DNA from 3 places in the Pseudomonas fluorescens group sp. PF-69 genome. Region 3 is predicted to be linked to each of the others. Evidence: riboswitches for the same ligand, from Rfam matches in the RefSeq annotation. Region 3 holds a riboswitch; each other region holds the start of a gene.
The links. Region 3 has a riboswitch for cobalamin ahead of cobW (cobalamin biosynthesis protein CobW). Riboswitches for the same ligand answer to the same signal wherever they lie in the genome.
Positions count from the first base shown of each region.

Region 1: another riboswitch for cobalamin. It lies ahead of ACX3YF_RS11265 (energy-coupling factor ABC transporter permease); the one in region 3 lies ahead of cobW (cobalamin biosynthesis protein CobW).
Region 2: another riboswitch for cobalamin. It lies ahead of cobO (cob(I)yrinic acid a,c-diamide adenosyltransferase); the one in region 3 lies ahead of cobW (cobalamin biosynthesis protein CobW).

Region 1 covers NZ_JBTMNC010000001.1:2,436,497-2,442,173, forward strand. Annotated here, with positions in the region: gene exbD (TonB system transport protein ExbD) at 1-185, opposite strand, end outside; gene exbB (tonB-system energizer ExbB) at 192-914, opposite strand; gene ACX3YF_RS11255 (putative natural product biosynthesis protein) at 1,284-1,868, opposite strand; gene ACX3YF_RS11260 (DUF2946 domain-containing protein) at 2,110-2,487, opposite strand; gene ACX3YF_RS11265 (energy-coupling factor ABC transporter permease) at 2,587-3,234, opposite strand; cobalamin riboswitch at 3,277-3,475, opposite strand; partial or broken gene ACX3YF_RS11270 (helix-turn-helix domain-containing protein) at 3,760-4,193, shown strand.
Region 2 covers NZ_JBTMNC010000001.1:3,401,081-3,406,757, forward strand. Annotated here, with positions in the region: gene ACX3YF_RS15825 (class I SAM-dependent methyltransferase) at 1-655, shown strand, start outside; gene ACX3YF_RS15830 (PQQ-dependent sugar dehydrogenase) at 764-2,083, opposite strand; gene ACX3YF_RS15835 (hypothetical protein) at 2,145-2,729, opposite strand; cobalamin riboswitch at 2,882-3,113, shown strand; gene cobO (cob(I)yrinic acid a,c-diamide adenosyltransferase) at 3,195-3,806, shown strand; gene ACX3YF_RS15845 (cobyrinate a,c-diamide synthase) at 3,817-5,199, shown strand; gene bluB (5,6-dimethylbenzimidazole synthase) at 5,196-5,677, shown strand, end outside.
Region 3 covers NZ_JBTMNC010000001.1:4,735,421-4,741,097, forward strand. Annotated here, with positions in the region: gene ACX3YF_RS22340 (fatty acid cis/trans isomerase) at 1-167, shown strand, start outside; gene nfuA (Fe-S biogenesis protein NfuA) at 395-979, shown strand; gene cobM (precorrin-4 C(11)-methyltransferase) at 1,089-1,835, opposite strand; gene ACX3YF_RS22355 (cobalamin biosynthesis protein) at 1,919-2,332, opposite strand; gene ACX3YF_RS22360 (CbtA family protein) at 2,329-3,033, opposite strand; gene ACX3YF_RS22365 (CbtB domain-containing protein) at 3,045-3,239, opposite strand; cobalamin riboswitch at 3,360-3,585, opposite strand; cobalamin riboswitch at 3,790-4,001, shown strand; gene cobW (cobalamin biosynthesis protein CobW) at 4,100-5,167, shown strand; gene cobN (cobaltochelatase subunit CobN) at 5,171-5,677, shown strand, end outside.

The sequences.
Region 1 (5,677 bases), 2.3 Mb from region 3:
TCGGGGCGTGGCGCCGGTTTGGCGGTGGACGCCGGCAGGTCGACCTTGATGTCCACGGTGGCCAGCGGCGCCGCAACCATGAAGATGATCAGCAGCACGAGCATGACGTCGATGAACGGCGTGACGTTGATTTCGTGATTCTCGGCCAGATCGTCGTCTGCGCCTTCTTCCAAATGCAGGCCCATGGCCGATTACCCCACTTTCACCATGTGCGGTTGCGAGCTGCGCTCAGGCTGGTGGTCGAGGTCGCGGCTGACCAGCAGCAGGACCTGCGCCGAAGCGTCGGACACCTGCGCCTTGTAACCGGCGATGGAGCGGGCGAATACGTTGTAGATGACGACCGCGGGAATCGCGGCAACCAGTCCCAGCGCCGTCGCCAGCAAGGCTTCGGCGATGCCGGGGGCCACTACGGCGAGGTTGGTGGTCTGGGTCTTGGCGATGCCGATGAAGCTGTTCATGATGCCCCATACGGTACCGAACAGGCCTACGAACGGCGCAGTGGAACCGATGGTGGCGAGCACGCCGGTACCGCTGCTCATGTTGCGACCGCAGGCAGCGACCAGGCGTTCGAGGCGGAAGCTGACACGCTCCTTGATGCCTTCTTTCTCGCGGCTGTTGACCGACAGGCGCATTTCTTCGAGGGCGTCGTGCACCAGCAAATTAGCGAGGGTGCCCGCCTTTGCCGCGGAGACGCTGGCTTCCTTGAGCGAGGCAGATTTTTTCAGCTGGGCGATTTCACCGCGCAGACGGCGCTTGGCGCCCATCAGCTCCAGGCCTTTGGCGATCCAGATGGTCCAGGTGATGATCGAGGCGATGGCCAGGCCGATCATGACGATTTTCACGATGATGTCGGCGTTCTGGTACATGCCCCACGGCGACAGGTCATGCGGCATACCCATGCTGTTAATGCCCATAGCTTGCAAGCTCTCAATTGGAACCACGGCCGGTACCGCGGCAACTTTTTCAGCCAACACAACAGGTGGGATCAGCAAGCCCACCAACGAAATCGCTACATGAGCGATAGATCTGAAACATGTTATTCCGATGTGTATAGAAAACTTATGTTGAGTAATGCTCATACCTGCATGCCCTGAAGTGAGATAAAGACAAATTGTTTTGCGTTTAACACCCAAACAGTTATTCGGGCACCCAATGTAAAATTTCATTTGAGTCAAGCACATCTATAAGGCTGAGCTTGGCGAGTGCCTCGATTTCCAAGTAAGCACCTTAAGAGTTAAAGCCCACCCGACATTCTGGACATTGCTTGACTGGAGGGGCCTGAGTTATTCGGGGATAGGTAACCATCGTCGAAATCCGGCGCCGCCTTTCCCTGTCAAAGGACACCAGGCAAAGTCCCAAGGCGTCGGTGGAAACTCCTCCTGTTCAGGGTCAACGCCAGCGATAGAACGAGGTGCTACTTTCCAGTCAAACACCCTCACTGAAGAACCTTGCCACGCCAGTACTAGCCCTCGTGCCTGGCTATCGTCAGTATTTATCCAGCGGGCCGCTGCTGCCGTCATGAAGGAATCGATGTGCTCCTCGTGGATTTGCGCCTGGTAGGTCGACGTGAGTAACCAACGGCAAACACTGAGGTAGTAAGTCCAATTCAGCGGCGGATAATTGCGGTATGCCCAGGTCATGAAACTGCGAAATATATTCAGACCATCCGGTGGATCTAGCTTGAGTAACCCCGGACACACGTCGAACAACGTATGCCAGTAAGGCAGCAATCGGGCATCCAGGTGAACAAAACAGCGTGCATTACTGGGGTAGTCAGGAAACGGCAACAGGAAGTCGCCACGACTGCTCACACGTGACGTTTTACTGACCAGTCGCGAAGCCCCTGAAGGGATGGCTAAAGAACGCATGCCGGCCTCCATGCCATCGCCGCTTGCAGTTTATAGGATGCCGAAAAACTAAAGATCAGCCCTTCGAGAGGGCTGAACCTGCAACCTGAATGATCAATAACGCGAGACATACTGCCTTCCTTCCCGTGACGATTAAACGGCGTCCACCGGTGGTCGCATCAGCGACAACCTGGTGTAAAACAGACGACGAAAAAACAAGCGGTAGCCGGCGAATCAAACTGGCTACTTGCAAGCGTCAAACCTAAGGGGAAGCGCGAGGGTTGGCCGAGGGCCAGGAATAGCGGGGAGGTGCCTTGCAGCGCAGTTCGCGGCTAGGGCGCGGTTTTTGTCCGACCCGTAGCAGCCAAGTCAAGCAAAACAGAAAGGCGATGCCCAACGTCACCGCAGAACAGATAGGGCAGGAAAAACTACCGGCCCACCCCCTGGCTGACGGGTCAGTGAAATCCGTGTTCTGGGTCGGGTTCTTGCTGCCCAGAGCAGAGCAAAACTGACCACCAATGCCATTGAGTTCAAGCCCGGTCATCTGCCCATGCCCCAAACCGCAGGCGAACACGTTGAACAGGACGCAAAAATACAGCGTCCAGGCAACGAGTGAGCGGTTTGAGAGGGACAATTTCATGGCAGCGACATTAACACCGAAGCACGCGGGGTTGAAGATCGAGAGATGTTGATCAACCCCACCGCCCAGAGGTTCCTGAACGATGGGGACACGAGTCAATTACGCGACTTTGAGTGATTTCACACAGGTGAAACGCTCGACAAAGGCGTTGTCGGAATAGCGTTTGAGTGTCCGCGCCACCAAGCAGGTGAACAGTGGCTCGCACAACACCAACGGCAGGTAAGAAACGGCGAACAACGCCCAGTTGCTCAAAGGCGTTGGCTCTTCGCCCATGGACAACCAGAAGCCCACCATCGCGACCACACCGGTGTAATAGAGCGCATCAAACTTGACCACTTCCGCCCAACGAATACTGCGTCCGGCAACGTCGAAGAAGCGCCGACCGAGCAAGCCATGGGCGGCAATCAGCGGCAACATCAAGGACAACGAGTTTACCCCTAAGTGCACCAAATCCTGTGGCTCGAACAGCAACCCTTGTAACAGCAGGCCAATGGCAAAACCAAACAGTGTGGGGATAAAGCCGAAGATGATGTAGACGGCGGAAGCACCAACGAAATGCAATTCAGAAGCGCCGACGGGCAAATGGAATACTTCCATGAACACCGAGAAGAATGCTGCGGCGAGTACCGTCTTGATCAAATTATCGGGGCGTAACAGCTTCGGCGAAAACGCCGCCAGCGTAGCGATTGCAGCAGCATTGGCGTACAGCACTTTGGCGGCATTGAGCACGCCGGGTTCGATATGCATCAGTTCTCCCTCCGAGGGATGCGGGTCTGGAAGCTACCGGTATATTCGGCAGCACTCGTGGCAGGTCTCCTGGCTCACGGCTCGACACCCTCCCGCGCCTTCCCGGCCGTAATCGACCAGTGGCATAAGCGAGAGAGCTAACCGTTCACAGTTGCGGGGGCAGCGCAGGAATAGCCGGGGGGGCGTACCTGCTTCCCTATTGCTTCACCGGATGGTGAAACCACGAAGCGCCAACAGGTTAAGGGTTTTGCTCGATCTACGCACGAGGCGAAAAGCCTTTTTATGCCTGGGCTCCACAACGCTATATGCGACAGCCTGCCACAGGAGCACCAGGAGACACTGTGCAGCAGGTCAAACGCACAGACTGCGCCAGAATGTCGCAGCTTATTGAAGATGACTGGCCTCGTTAGACTTTCCGCCCTTTCTTTTGATTCTTCACGGAATCCCGGGAAACACAGAAACAAGAACGCCGATTTGTTTGATGATGTTGGTGCGAACAAACACATCTAACAAACCGGCGTTCTTATGCGCGATATTAATACTTTCCTTCCTTTTTGGGAGGGCTTTTCTGTCGTCACGATCAAGCCTGATGGCGACGCACTACAAATCGATCTGATCCCTCACGCCACCCGATTCCCTTCCTGCGGCTGCCTAAAACCCTGTTCAACTACGCATGAGTATTGCAAGCGAGTCGTTCGTGATTTGCCCATCCTTGGCCGTGTCGGGCGCCTCAGCGTTTTGCTCAGGTGGGTTGGTTGTCGTGACTGCGGCAAACGCATGGAGGCCGTCAGTTGGCTGGATCGCTATGCCCGCATGACGCGCCGCTTGGCCGATGCGGTCATTCAGGCCTGCGAACGCCTTCCAACCCCCTGCACGTGGCCCAGATGTTCGGCCTGCATTGGGACACCGTTAGGTTGCTGGAGCGTCGAGCCTTGCAAGCGGCGTTGAGCGCTCTGCCTAATCGCAGGCGTTTTCACAGCCTAGGTCGTTTTCTGCCGGTCACGGCCACACAGTTTGATGGTCAAATCCGTTGGAAATGATTGGTCAGGTCGAATGCAAATGGGTGGGCAAGTCTCTGCAATTACCTAGCTGCCGAGCCATGGAGTGCACCTATGGCTCTGAGATGGTTGGACAATCAGAGGTACTTTGGCAGCGCCCATTACCGGATGCATCACTTCCGCAGTAGCTTGGCCAAGGCCATTTGGTATTGGTCTGTGTACATCTTGCCAGCTGTCCCCCATGAGTGAATTATTTACATTGGGAAATTTTTGGGGGCCGGCTTGGCAGTATTGATCGGCAGGAGCGGCCTACGTTCGTAGGCCGCTTTTGGATTATCAATCGCCCGGACTGTTTATCATTCCTACAACCCAGCGAATCAGTCTGCGAAGACATTCGCGAGCGAGTTCAGAGGCCAATACGTCCACGATTTTTTTCAGTAACTTATGTAACCCACGACGTTTTCCCATTGGAAATATCCCATTGGATGAGCGTTAGTATGTGGGCGTTTCAGCCGATTTTATGCGTACCGCTGTGGGCCAGTACGGCCGCGCTTCAGTCGTAGAGACCTTTAGCGTCGAGCTGTGATTAGCGCTCCGTCACAAACACCACTCGAGCTCAGTGGTCGTCGTTGGGAACTCGCATCAGTCACGATAATCCTTGCGTGCACTGAGCTTCTGATCTCGCACCTCATAAAGGGCGGTTTTGTAGGTCCTACTGGACTCAATATATCGAACAGTTGAGTCAAGTGAACGCTGATATTGCTGCAACCGGCCTAGCCGAAGCTAGAGTTGCAGCTATTGCCTCCAGTCTTCAGTAAGAAGAGCAGGGCATTTTTCTGGCGGGTTAAATGAGATCCGCTCAGTTCGCCTGGCGTTGTAGGAGCCATGGCAAAATCGATATGTGCTCTGCAGTTCGCTAAACGCAAACCTGCATCGAGCCCTACGAGCTCTAAGCTAGCGTGAATGCAACCAGTCCATAACTGCACATCTCGCTTTTTGGGGCGAATAGCATCGAAATGCAACTCACCTAGGTATTTTTCAGGAGCCTCGAGACGGTCTTTTTTATCCGAGAGCACCTAATGCTTATTCGTACCGTGCTGCCCCTGTTGGAGAAGCAGATCGGCCGTCATCAACGCTAAGCGTGATGCATGCATGTGGCTTAAAACTGCCCGTTATTGAATCCGAAGGTTCAGATTCAAAGCGAGCTTATCTGGCATCAGATGCGATTCACAAGGGGAAAAATAGCATCAAGTAAAAAACTAAAGGATCCACCTCCTAGACCACTTACAGCCGAAGCTGACGAATACAATGATCTGTCAAGGCAAGCAGTAAGCTCGCTGGCTTTGCCGCTGGACATGCCATTGCTTTCCAGCAACTGCTCGCAGAGGTTGGCTATTGTGTCGACTTACCTTGAATGGTCGGTTCTAACGGCCACCAGACCTCAT
Region 2 (5,677 bases), 1.3 Mb from region 3:
TCGCACGCTCAATCTTGACGACTCGCTCTATCACTATCTGCTTGATGTGTCCCTGCGCGAAACGCCGCTGCTCAAGCGCTTGCGCGACGAAACCCAGGCGTTGCCCATGGCGCGCTGGCAGGTGGCGCCGGAGCAGGGGCAGTTTCTTGCATTGCTGGTGAAGCTGACCGGCGCGCGACGTCTGCTGGAAATCGGAACGTTCACGGGGTACAGCGCGCTGTGCATGGCTGCGGCACTGCCCGATGACGGCTCGATGATCTGCTGCGATATTCCCGGCGACTACAATGCCACCGCACGTCGTTACTGGCGGGAGGCCGGCCTGGCCGAGCGTATTGATCTGCGTCTGGCGCCCGCGCTGGAGACCCTCGCCGAACTGGAGAGGCAAGGGCAGGGCGGGCAATTCGATCTGGTCTTCATCGACGCCGACAAGGCCAATTATCCCACCTACCTTGAACACGCGCTGCGGCTGCTGCGGGTGGGTGGATTGGCGGTGTTCGATAACACACTGTGGAGCGGTCGGGTACTGGAAGAGCATCCGCAGAGTGCAGACACCCGAGCCATCCAGGCGCTCAACCGTGCCTTGAAGGATGACTCGCGCGTGGACCTGTCGATGTTGCCGTTGGGCGATGGGCTCACGCTCTGCCGCAAACGGTGATCCTTGTGGAAGCGGGCTTGCCCGCGATGGCGGCAGTTCAAGCAACCTCCATGTTGCATGTGTCGGCCTCATCGCGGGCAAGCCCGCTCCCACAGGTTTGATGTGTAATTATTTAGCTGCTGAAACCCGCCAAACCTTGTTCCCTACATCGTCCGCCACCAACAAGGCGCCTTGCTGATCTATCACCACGCCCACTGGCCGGCCCATGGCTTTTTCTTGGTCATTGAGAAAACCCGTGAGCACATCCACCGGTTGCCCGCTTGGTTTGCCGGCGTCGAACGGCACGAATATCACTTTGTAGCCACTGTGCGGCTTGCGGTTCCATGAGCCGTGCTGGCCGATGAAGGCGCCCTGGGTGAATGGCGCCGGCAACCGGCTGCCTTCGGCAAACGTCAGTCCCAGGGATGCGGTGTGCGGGCCGACCGCATAGTCCGGCGCGATCGCCTTGGCCACCAGGCCCGGGTTTTGCGGCTCGACGCGAACGTCGACATGCTGGCCGTAATAGCTGAAAGGCCAGCCATAGAACGCGCCATCCTTGACCGAGGTGATGTAGTCCGGTACCAGATCGCTGCCGATTTCATCGCGCTCATTGACCGCCGTCCACAGGGCGCCGCTGTGCGGCTCCCAGGACAGGCCATTGGGGTTGCGCAAGCCCGAGGCAAAGATCCGGTGATTGCCGGTGGCGCGGTCCACTTCCCAGATCGCCGCACGGCCTTCTTCCTTGTCCAGGCCGTTTTCGGCAACGTTGCTGTTCGAGCCCACCGTCACGTACAGCTTGCTGCCGTCCTTGCTGGCGATGACATTCTTGGTCCAGTGGTGATTCAGTGTGCCGCCGGGCAGGTCGAGTACTTTGATCGGTTGCGACTTGATCGCTGTATCGCCGTTTTCATAGTGAAAGCGCAGCAATCGATCGGTGTCGGCGATGTACAGGTCATTGCCGACCAGCGCCATGCCGAAGGGCGAGTTCAGGTTTTCCAGAAACACCGTGCGGGTTTCCGCGATGCCGTCGTGGTCCTGGTCGCGCAGCAGGGTGATGCGATTGGGGCTCGGCACGCCCGCACCGGCGCGCCCCATGACTTTCTTCATGACCCAGCCGCGTATGCCTGTCCCGTCATCGGGTTTGAGCGGTGCATTGGTTTCGGCCACCAGCACGTCGCCATTGGGCAGCACGTAGAGCCAGCGCGGATGGTCGAGGTTCTCGGCGAACGCGGCCACTTGGGTGCCGGCAGCGGCGACGGGTTTGGCGCCCTCCGGCCAGCCGATCGCCGGGGTAATGTTGACCGTCGGAATCAGCGTCTTGTCGGGTTCTGGCAGTTTGGGTGACGGGCCGGTGCCGTCGGAGACTTGCAGGCTGGAGGTGTCACCGCAAGCGGCGAGTCCTCCGGCGAGCGCGATAGCGAGTACGAGTTGGGGCTTGCGCTTACTGATCTTCCCTATGAATGCAGTGACCTGGTCAGTAGAGAAGTTACGTTGCGCGATGGTTCAACCGTTAGCCGCGAGCTTCCTTGAACAGCACGGCAATGCCGGGATGATAGTGACCCCCTTCGTTGTGCAACTTGCGGTAGGCGTAGGGGAAATACCAGGCGACGGCGCAGGAGTGCTCCTTTTGCAGGTCGTCGACCATGTCCTGCAATTCTTCCGGGGTGGCACCATGCTGGGTTTTCTGCGGTGCCACAAACAGGCAGCCGAGTCTCAGGTCGCTGGCGTAACTGATGCGTTTGGCCTCGCTGGTGATATCGAGCAGGGCCTGGGTCAGGTTCAGGCTGTTCACCCGTGGCCAGCGTTGTGTGGCTTGAATCCAGGCGCGTGCTTCGGGTGTGGCGATAAACAGGTCGGCACGACCGTTGCGTTCGCCTTCATCGATTTGCTTGCGGGTGGGCGATTGTTGCAGGGTGACCATTTCGGCCATCCAGGCAGCGGCGGAAAGCAGGCCGAGATTGGCTTTTTCGTCGAGCCAGTAAGGCGTTTCGTTATCGCCGCGTACGGCGTTGTAGCGGTCGATACAGTCAAACCAGCGCTCCAGCACCGGGCGCAGGAATTCCAGTTGCGGATTGCTGATGGTCATGCCTTGCATGGGGCTCACCCTTGTTATTGTGATGTGGGGTTGTGGCTCTTTGATATCATTGCTTGAAGTGTGGCACAAGATTGGCGTCAGTTTATTGATCAACGGCAGTTATTCGCTCGCGTCCCCCGTCTTCAATTGACGCTCCACCCCCAACCCTCTAACCTTCGCGGCTTGTTTCAGGTGCTCTGTGACTTGGGTCGACAGAGTGAAACAGGGAAGCCGGTGAGCAGGTCCTTCAATGCGTGAAGGCCTTCGATCCCGGCGCTGCCCCCGCAACGGTAAATGAGTGAAAGCTGCGCCTTGAGCCACTGCGTCGTCATTGATGCGGGAAGGCGCGCAGCCAGGCCAACGCCGCTCATGAGCCCGGAGACCGGCCTGATCCATTCAGCGGCATCACGGTGGGCGATGCCAGGCTTCTTGCCGTCTGTTCTTGTGCCTGCCCGCCGTTATCCTGCCTCAACGGAGAGCTCTCCCATGACTGATACCCCTGATCGTGACGAACGTCATCTGGCGCGCATGTTGCGCAAAAAAGCCGTAATCGATGAACGCATCGCCAACTCCCCGAACGAATGCGGCCTGCTGCTGGTGCTGACCGGCAACGGCAAGGGCAAGAGCAGCTCGGCGTTCGGCATGCTGGCCCGCTCGATGGGCCACGGCATGCAGTGCGGTGTGGTGCAGTTCATCAAGGGGCGCAACAGCACGGGTGAAGAGCTGTTCTTCCGGCGCTTCCCGGAACAGGTTCGTTTTCATGTGATGGGCGAAGGTTTTACCTGGGAAACCCAGGATCGCCAGCGCGACATCGCCGCCGCCGAAGCCGCGTGGGACGTGTCCCGTGAACTGCTTAGAGATCCGTCCATCGGTCTGGTGGTGCTGGATGAGTTGAACATCGCCCTCAAGCACGGTTACCTCGATCTGGATCGGGTGCTCAGTGACTTGCAGGCTCGCCCGCCAATGCAGCACGTGGTGGTCACCGGTCGTGGCGCCAAGCCTGAGATGATCGAGTTGGCCGACACCGTCACTGAAATGGGCATGATCAAGCACGCCTTCCAGGCCGGTATCAAGGCGCAGAAAGGCGTCGAGTTGTGAGTCGCGCGGTATGAATAGCCCTCGTCAATGCCCGGCGGTACTGATTGCCGCGCCGGCCTCCGGTCAGGGCAAGACCACCGTCACCGCCGCGCTGGCCCGTTTGCATCGCAATCAGGGACGCAAGGTTCGTGTGTTCAAATGTGGCCCGGACTTTCTCGATCCGATGATTCTGGAGCGCGCCAGCGGTGCGCCGGTGTATCAACTGGACATGTGGATGGTCGGCGAGCAGGAGAGTCGGCGTCTGTTGTGGGAGGCCGCAGGCGAAGCGGACCTTATCCTCATCGAAGGTGTCATGGGGCTGTTCGATGGCACGCCGTCCAGTGCCGACCTGGCGCGGCACTTCGGTGTGCCGGTGCTGGGTGTGATCGACGGCACCGCCATGGCGCAGACCTTTGGTGCCCTGGCCCTGGGGCTGGCGCGCTATCAACCCGACTTGCCGTTTGCCGGTGTCCTGGCCAACCGCGTGGGCACCCTGCGTCACGCGCAGTTGCTTGAAGGCAGCCTGACCGAAGGCCTGCGTTGGTATGGCGCGTTGTCCCGCGAAACCGCTATCGAATTGCCGAGTCGTCACCTTGGCCTGGTGCAGGCCAGTGAGTTGAACGATCTCGATCTGCGCCTCGATGCGGCGGCCGAAGCCCTGGCCAGCAGTTGCGAGGTGGCGCTTCCGCCGGCCGTGGAATTCGCTGCCCCGGATGTGATCGCTGCCGAACCACTACTGGCGGGTGTGCGCATTGCCGTGGCCCGTGATGAAGCCTTTGCCTTTACCTATGGCGCCAGCCTGGATTTGCTGCGGGCCATGGGCGCCGAGTTGTCGTTCTTTTCACCGATGCGTGACAGTCGTCTACCCGAGGCAGACAGCCTCTATCTGCCGGGCGGCTACCCGGAATTGCATCATGTGGCGTTGTCGCAAAACACCTCGATGCTGAACGCGATCCGCGCGCACCACGAGGCGGGCAAACCCTTGCTCGCCGAATGTGGCGGCATGTTGTATTTGCTCGATTCGCTCACCGATGTCGAAGGTACGCGTGCAGAATTGGTCGGCCTGCTGGCCGGGGATGCGGTGATGCAAAAGCGTCTGGCAGCGCTGGCGCTGCAGGCTGTCGAATTGCCGGAAGGTTCCCTGCGTGGGCATACCTATCATCATTCGCTGACCACCACCGGGCTCGTGCCGATTGCCCGTGGCTTGAGCCCCAATGGCGGTCGCGGGGCGGAGGCGGTTTATCGTGAGGGGCGGATGACAGCTTCTTATGTGCATTTCTATTTTCCGTCCAATCCGACCGCTGTAGCCGCATTGTTTGCACCCGATCTTGAGGACGCCTTCGCCGGCAAGCCGGCTCCTGCAGTTGATCACCTGAACCCTGTAGGCGCTGGCTTGCCAGCGAAGAGGCCATGACCGACAACGCATTCACCGAAGCCGAACGCGCGGCGGTCTACCGGGCCATCGGCGAACGTCGCGACATGCGTCACTTCAGTGGTGGCACGGTTGAGCCTGAATTGCTGCGGCGGTTGCTCGAAGCCGCGCACCAGGCGCCAAGTGTCGGCTTGATGCAGCCCTGGCGGTTCATCCGCATCAGCGACCAAACCCTGCGCGGCCAGATCCGGGAACTGGTGGAGCAAGAGCGCATTCGCACCGCCGAAGCCCTCGGCGAACGCACCGACGAATTCATGCAGCTCAAGGTCGAAGGCATCAATGATTGCGCCGAGGTGTTGGTGGCGGCGCTGATGGACGATCGCGAGCGGCATATTTTCGGTCGTCGCACCTTGCCGGAAATGGACATGGCCTCGTTGTCCTGCGCGATCCAGAACCTGTGGCTGGCGTCCCGGGCCGAAGGCTTGGGCATGGGCTGGGTCTCGCTGTTCGAACCGCAAGC
Region 3 (5,677 bases):
AAAACGCCAAGGACGCCGGCAGCTTCGAGAGGATTGTCGATCGCTGGGGGGTAAGGCGCAGCCATCCGCAGTTCTGGCAGTACTTCCATGACTTGAGTCGCTACATCCATGAGACCGATCCGGTTGAAGAGGGCGTACTGGACATGAATCGCTACCAGAATCTTTGATCGATTTTTGCAAGGTGCCTGATGTCCCGGTCTGCGTAGCGACCATCGGATCAGGATCGTGGGAAAGCCGCGATTGGGTGGTCAATTGCAGCTATCGGTGGTTTAAAGTCGGGATTGACGGCGAATGGCCGGGTAAGGCTGCTCCTGTTCTTTCCTGACAAAAATACTGGGACTTTGTCCGGCGCGATGATTGGCGTAAACTGCGCCCAAGCCTGCGAGGAGTTTCCATGACCGCTATAACCATCACCGACGCCGCCCACGACTATCTGGCTGATCTGCTCTCCAAGCAGAACACCCCGGGCATTGGCATCCGCGTCTTTATCACCCAGCCTGGCACCCAGTACGCCGAAACCTGCATTGCCTACTGCAAGCCGGGCGAAGAAAAACCCGAAGACACGGCGCTGGGGCTTAAAAGCTTCACCGCTTACATCGATTCGTTCAGCGAAGCTTTCCTGGACGACGCGGTTGTCGACTACGCCACCGACCGCATGGGCGGCCAGCTGACCATCAAGGCGCCAAACGCCAAAGTCCCGATGGTCAACGCCGACAGCCCGATCAACGAGCGCATCAACTATTACCTGCAAACCGAAATCAACCCTGGGCTCGCCAGCCATGGTGGTCAGGTCAGCCTGATCGACGTGGTTGAAGACGGCATCGCCGTTCTCCAGTTCGGCGGTGGTTGCCAGGGCTGCGGCCAGGCAGACGTGACCCTGAAGGAAGGCATCGAGCGCACCTTGCTCGAGCGCATCCCCGAGCTCAAGGGTGTTCGTGATGTGACTGACCACACGCAGAAAGAAAACGCCTACTACTAAGGCGTTCGCTGCGAAATTAAAAAACGGCGCCCGTGAGCGCCGTTTTTTATGGGTGTTCGATAACCTGTGGCGATCCGACAAGCCCCCTCGGCACAGGATTCAGCAGGGTTCAAGGTCGATAGAGATGCGCATGCCCTGCGCGATACAGCGACGACTCGCTGAAATGGTCACTGCCCAGCACCCGTCCCACCAGAATCAATGCCGTGCGCCGAAAACCCTTGGCCTGAACCTTCCCGGCAATGTCTTCCAGCGTCCCCACCACCCAGTCCTGATCCGGCCAGGTCGCCCGGTGAATCACCGCGATCGGGCAATCCGCGCCGTAATGCGGCAGCAATTCGGCCAGGATTTTTTCCAGATGATTGACCCCCAGATGAATCGCCATGGTCGCTCCATGCTGCGCCAGGCTGCCCAATTCCTCGCCGGCCGGCATCACGGTTTTGTCGGCGTATCGGGTCAGGATCACGCTCTGTGAGACATCGGGCAGGGTCAGTTCCGCACCCAAAAGCGCTGCGCAGGCGGCCGTAGCGGTGACCCCGGGAATGATTTCAAAGGCAATGCCGAGTTCGCGCAGGTAGCGAATCTGCTCGCCGATGGCGCCATACAGGCTCGGGTCGCCGGAATGCACGCGAGCCACGTCCTGGCCCTTGGCGTCGGCGATCTTGATCAGGTCGATAATCTGTTCCAGATGCAGTTCGGCGCTGTTGACCACCTGCTCGGCACAATGCCCTTGCAGTACTGCGGCGGGCACCAGCGAACCGGCATAGATGATCACCGGGCAGCTGCGAATCAGCCGCTGGCCTTTGACGGTGATCAGCTCGGGGTCGCCAGGACCTGCGCCTATGAAGTAGACGGTCATCGTCGATTCCTGTGGGAAAAAAGGGCTGGGCAAGGCACCAGATGAAGATTGCTCATGATCGAAAGCGCGGATTATCGAGGATTTTACGTCGAGCAGGCCAATGCGAAGGTGGCCTGGGCATATTTTTGCCGCTTGATCAGCAGCTTGGCCGGCGAATGGGTCAACTGTTCGGCCAGGGCCAGGGCGGCACTTTCCGCTATGCCGTAGCAGCCGGTTCGTTCGAAGGCGATCTGCGAATGATGGCTGAGTTGTGGCTCATAGCCGGCCAACTGTTCGCTGCTGAAGTACGTCAGTGGCAGCGCGAGTTGCTCGGCCAGTTCGACAAGGGCCGGTTCATCTCGCTTCAAATCGATACTGGCCAGGGCCTTGATCTGATGCAGTTCGATCTGGTGCGCTTGCAACGCCTGATCGAGCAACGCCCGTAACGTGCTGACGGGGCAGCCCCGTTGGCAGCCCAGGCCGACCACGAGGGTCGGCGCTGTGCCGGTATCGGTCATGCGTGGTATTGGCCATCGCGTTTGCGGCGGAACAGCCAGGCGCTGATCAGGCCCAGGGCCAGCCAGAACGCGACATTGGTCAGCTGCGAAGCGATTTTGAATTGGGTTTCCAGTGCTTGCGGTGCCAGCATCGAGTGCACGTCCGGCTGCGGCGCGCCAATCACATGAGGGACGGCAATGATGGCTGCACCGAGGACTTTCATCAGCCAGTGACGGCTGAACGCGATCAGCGCGATGCCGACTGCGGTTGAAGCGGCGGTGCCAATCCACCAGGTCTGCCGTTGCGCCAGGTCGGCAGCGGCGGTGCCTGGCAGTTCCGGCGGCAGGCCAAGGGTCGGCGCGAGCACGAAGGTCGCGTAACCGGCCAGGCCCCAGAGCAATCCCTGAGAAGTTTTGGTCGGCGCGCGCAAGGTGTACAGGCCGGCGAGCATCAGGGCGAAACCGACAGCCACCACCAGATTGCCGCCGGTGGTCGACAACACGCGCTGCCAGCCGTTTTCCGGCTCCCAGGCTTCGGCATCGTGGGTGTGGGCGGCGACGCCAGGGGCGTGTTCGTGGACTTCAACAGCAGCGGGTTCGGATTTTTCGTAGGTTTCGGCCTGCAAAATCAGCGGAGCGACCCAGAAGCTTTGCAGCAGGGTCAGCAGCAGGGCGGCCAGCAGCCCCGTGAACCCCGCGGTTTGCGCGATACGCTTGATCATGTCGACAGGTCTCAATGGCACGGGAAGGCAGCGCTGTGACGGGTATCGTGAGCAGCGTTGTGAACGGCTTCGATGTGCGAGAAACCGGCGAAATACACCAGGCACGCGCCGAGGATCGACGCACACACGGCGGCGGTCAGGCGTTGAGTCAGGGTTGTGGTGCTGCTGGTGGTGGTGCTGTGGCCGGTACTGCTGATGATCGACATGGCGCATCCCTCAGTTCTGTCAGCGGGGAATGGGAGCGCATGCAAATCCCTGCGCGAGCGAGCGCGCAGAGGTTCGAACAGCGCCCGCCCACCGCGGGTTTGTCATTCAGTGATAGTTAGGTTCACTTTGTGTTGCGGGCCGGTCTCCGGGCTCACGAGGGGTGCGGGCTATCGCCTGAACCTGCAAGCATCACCTTCCCATGCCGCACTGGCACAGTGGATCTGACGCTTCGCTCGCTTACCGTTGCGGGGGCAGCACCGGACTGACATGGCTTTAGAGTAAAGCACATGATTCACCGGTTTCCCGTTTCACCCTGTGAAGGGCACCCGTAACAAGGCGTGTAGGAGAGCATGGGCAGAGGTGGGGCGTCAATTGGCAAGTGTTCTCAACTCGGGACCGCATTGCTTCAATCGCGAACAGGCTCGCTCTCGCATTTGACCGCATTTTTCTCGGAAAACCCGCTCCCGGTGGGAGCGAGCCTGCTCGCGATGACGGCGTTGCAGGCGCTGTAGAACTCAGCATGAACATTGACCCGCCCCAATACGATGCGTAGCCTTGCGCTTTCGAGGTTCTTCGGCGTTTGCCGAAGCTAAGAAGGGAACGCGGTCGATGCCGCGGCTGCCCCCGCAACTGTGAACGGTGATGTTCGCTGCCACGCCACTGCATGCTCAGGTCCTGAGCCCGCGGGAAGGCGCAGCCAACGCCAGTCAAGCGACTGGCACGCCGTCAGCCAGGAGACCTGCCTCGAACAGATTCTCACTACAACCGGGCGGGGTGATCCGGTGGCGAACGCTTCCGGCGCGCACAGGCGTTGCCGGTTCTCGTCCCGTATGCCCGCCACCTTGCCAAAGGGCATCCGATGAAAACACTGGCCAAACTCCCCGTCACCATCGTTACCGGCTTCCTCGGCTCGGGCAAAACCACCTTGCTGCGGCACATGCTCGACAACGCCCAAGGGCGTCGCATCGCGGTGATCGTCAACGAGTTCGGCGAACTGGGCATCGACGGTGAAATCCTCAAGCAGTGCTCCATCGGCTGTACCGAAGAAGAAGCCAATGGCCGCGTCTACGAACTGGCCAACGGCTGCCTGTGCTGCACCGTTCAGGAAGAATTCTTCCCGGTGATGCGCGAACTGGTCGCCCGTCGCGGCGATCTCGACCACATCCTCATCGAGACCTCGGGCCTGGCGCTGCCAAAGCCGCTGGTCCAGGCGTTCCAGTGGCCGGAAATCCGCAGTGCCTGCACCGTTGACGCGGTGATCACCGTGGTCGATAGCCCGGCCGTGGCCGCCGGCACCTTCGCTGCGTTCCCGGATCAGGTGGACGCCCAGCGCAAACTCGATCCGAACCTGGACCACGAATCGCCGCTGCACGAGCTGTTCGCCGATCAGTTGTCCAGTGCCGACCTGGTGATCCTCAACAAGGCTGACCTGATCAGCCCGGAAGACCTGGCCCGCGTACGCCTGGAAGTCGCAGAAGAGCTGCCGCCTGCGGTGAAAGTCATCGAAGCCAGCAGCGGTCGCCTGCCACTGGACGTGCTGATCGGCCTGGGTGCCGGTTCCGAAGAACACATCGACAGCCGTCACAGCCATCACGATCATCACCACGACGATGACGATCATGACGACCACGATCACGACGCTTTTGACTCTATCTCCATCGAGCTGCCGGCCTCTGACGAGAGCCTGCTGATGGACGCGCTGACGCAACTGGTAGTGGAGCACAGCATCCTGCGGGTCAAGGGCTTTGCGGCGATTCCGAACAAACCGATGCGCCTGCTGATCCAGGGCGTGGGCACTCGTTTCGACAAGCACTTCGACCGCCAGTGGGGTGGCGAAGAAGAACGCACCACGCGTCTGGTGTTGATCGGCCAGGCGCTGGACGCCGCGCTGCTCGAAACCCAATTGCGCGCCGCGCTCAGCGTATAAGCCATGCACCTGCTCAGGACCCAGCCCGGCGGTTTCGTGTCGGACGACAACATTGCCGACCTTGGACAAACCCCCGCCGAGCTGGTGATCCTGTGCAGCGGCGACTCCAGCCTGGCGCTGCTCGCCGAAGCGGCGCAGCAGTTGCCCGACGATTACCCGAGCGTGCGCCTGGCCAACCCGATGCAGGTACAGAATCACGCTTCGGTTGATCTGTACGTCGACGAAGTGCTGCGCCACGCCAAGGTCATTCTGATCTCGCTGCACGGCGGCATCGCCTATTGGCGTTATGGCGTGGAGCGGCTGGTGGAGCTTTCGCAACGTGGGGTGCAGCTGATTCTGGTGCCGGGTGACGACCGTCCTGACCCGGAACTCAGCGACCTCAGCACCGTGGCCCCGCAGGACCGCGAGCGGCTCTGGCACTTCCTGCGCCAGGGTGGCATGGGCAATGCGCTGGACCTGTTTCGCTGCCTGGCCAATCGCTGGCTGGGTCGTGACTACGCCTGGTCCGAG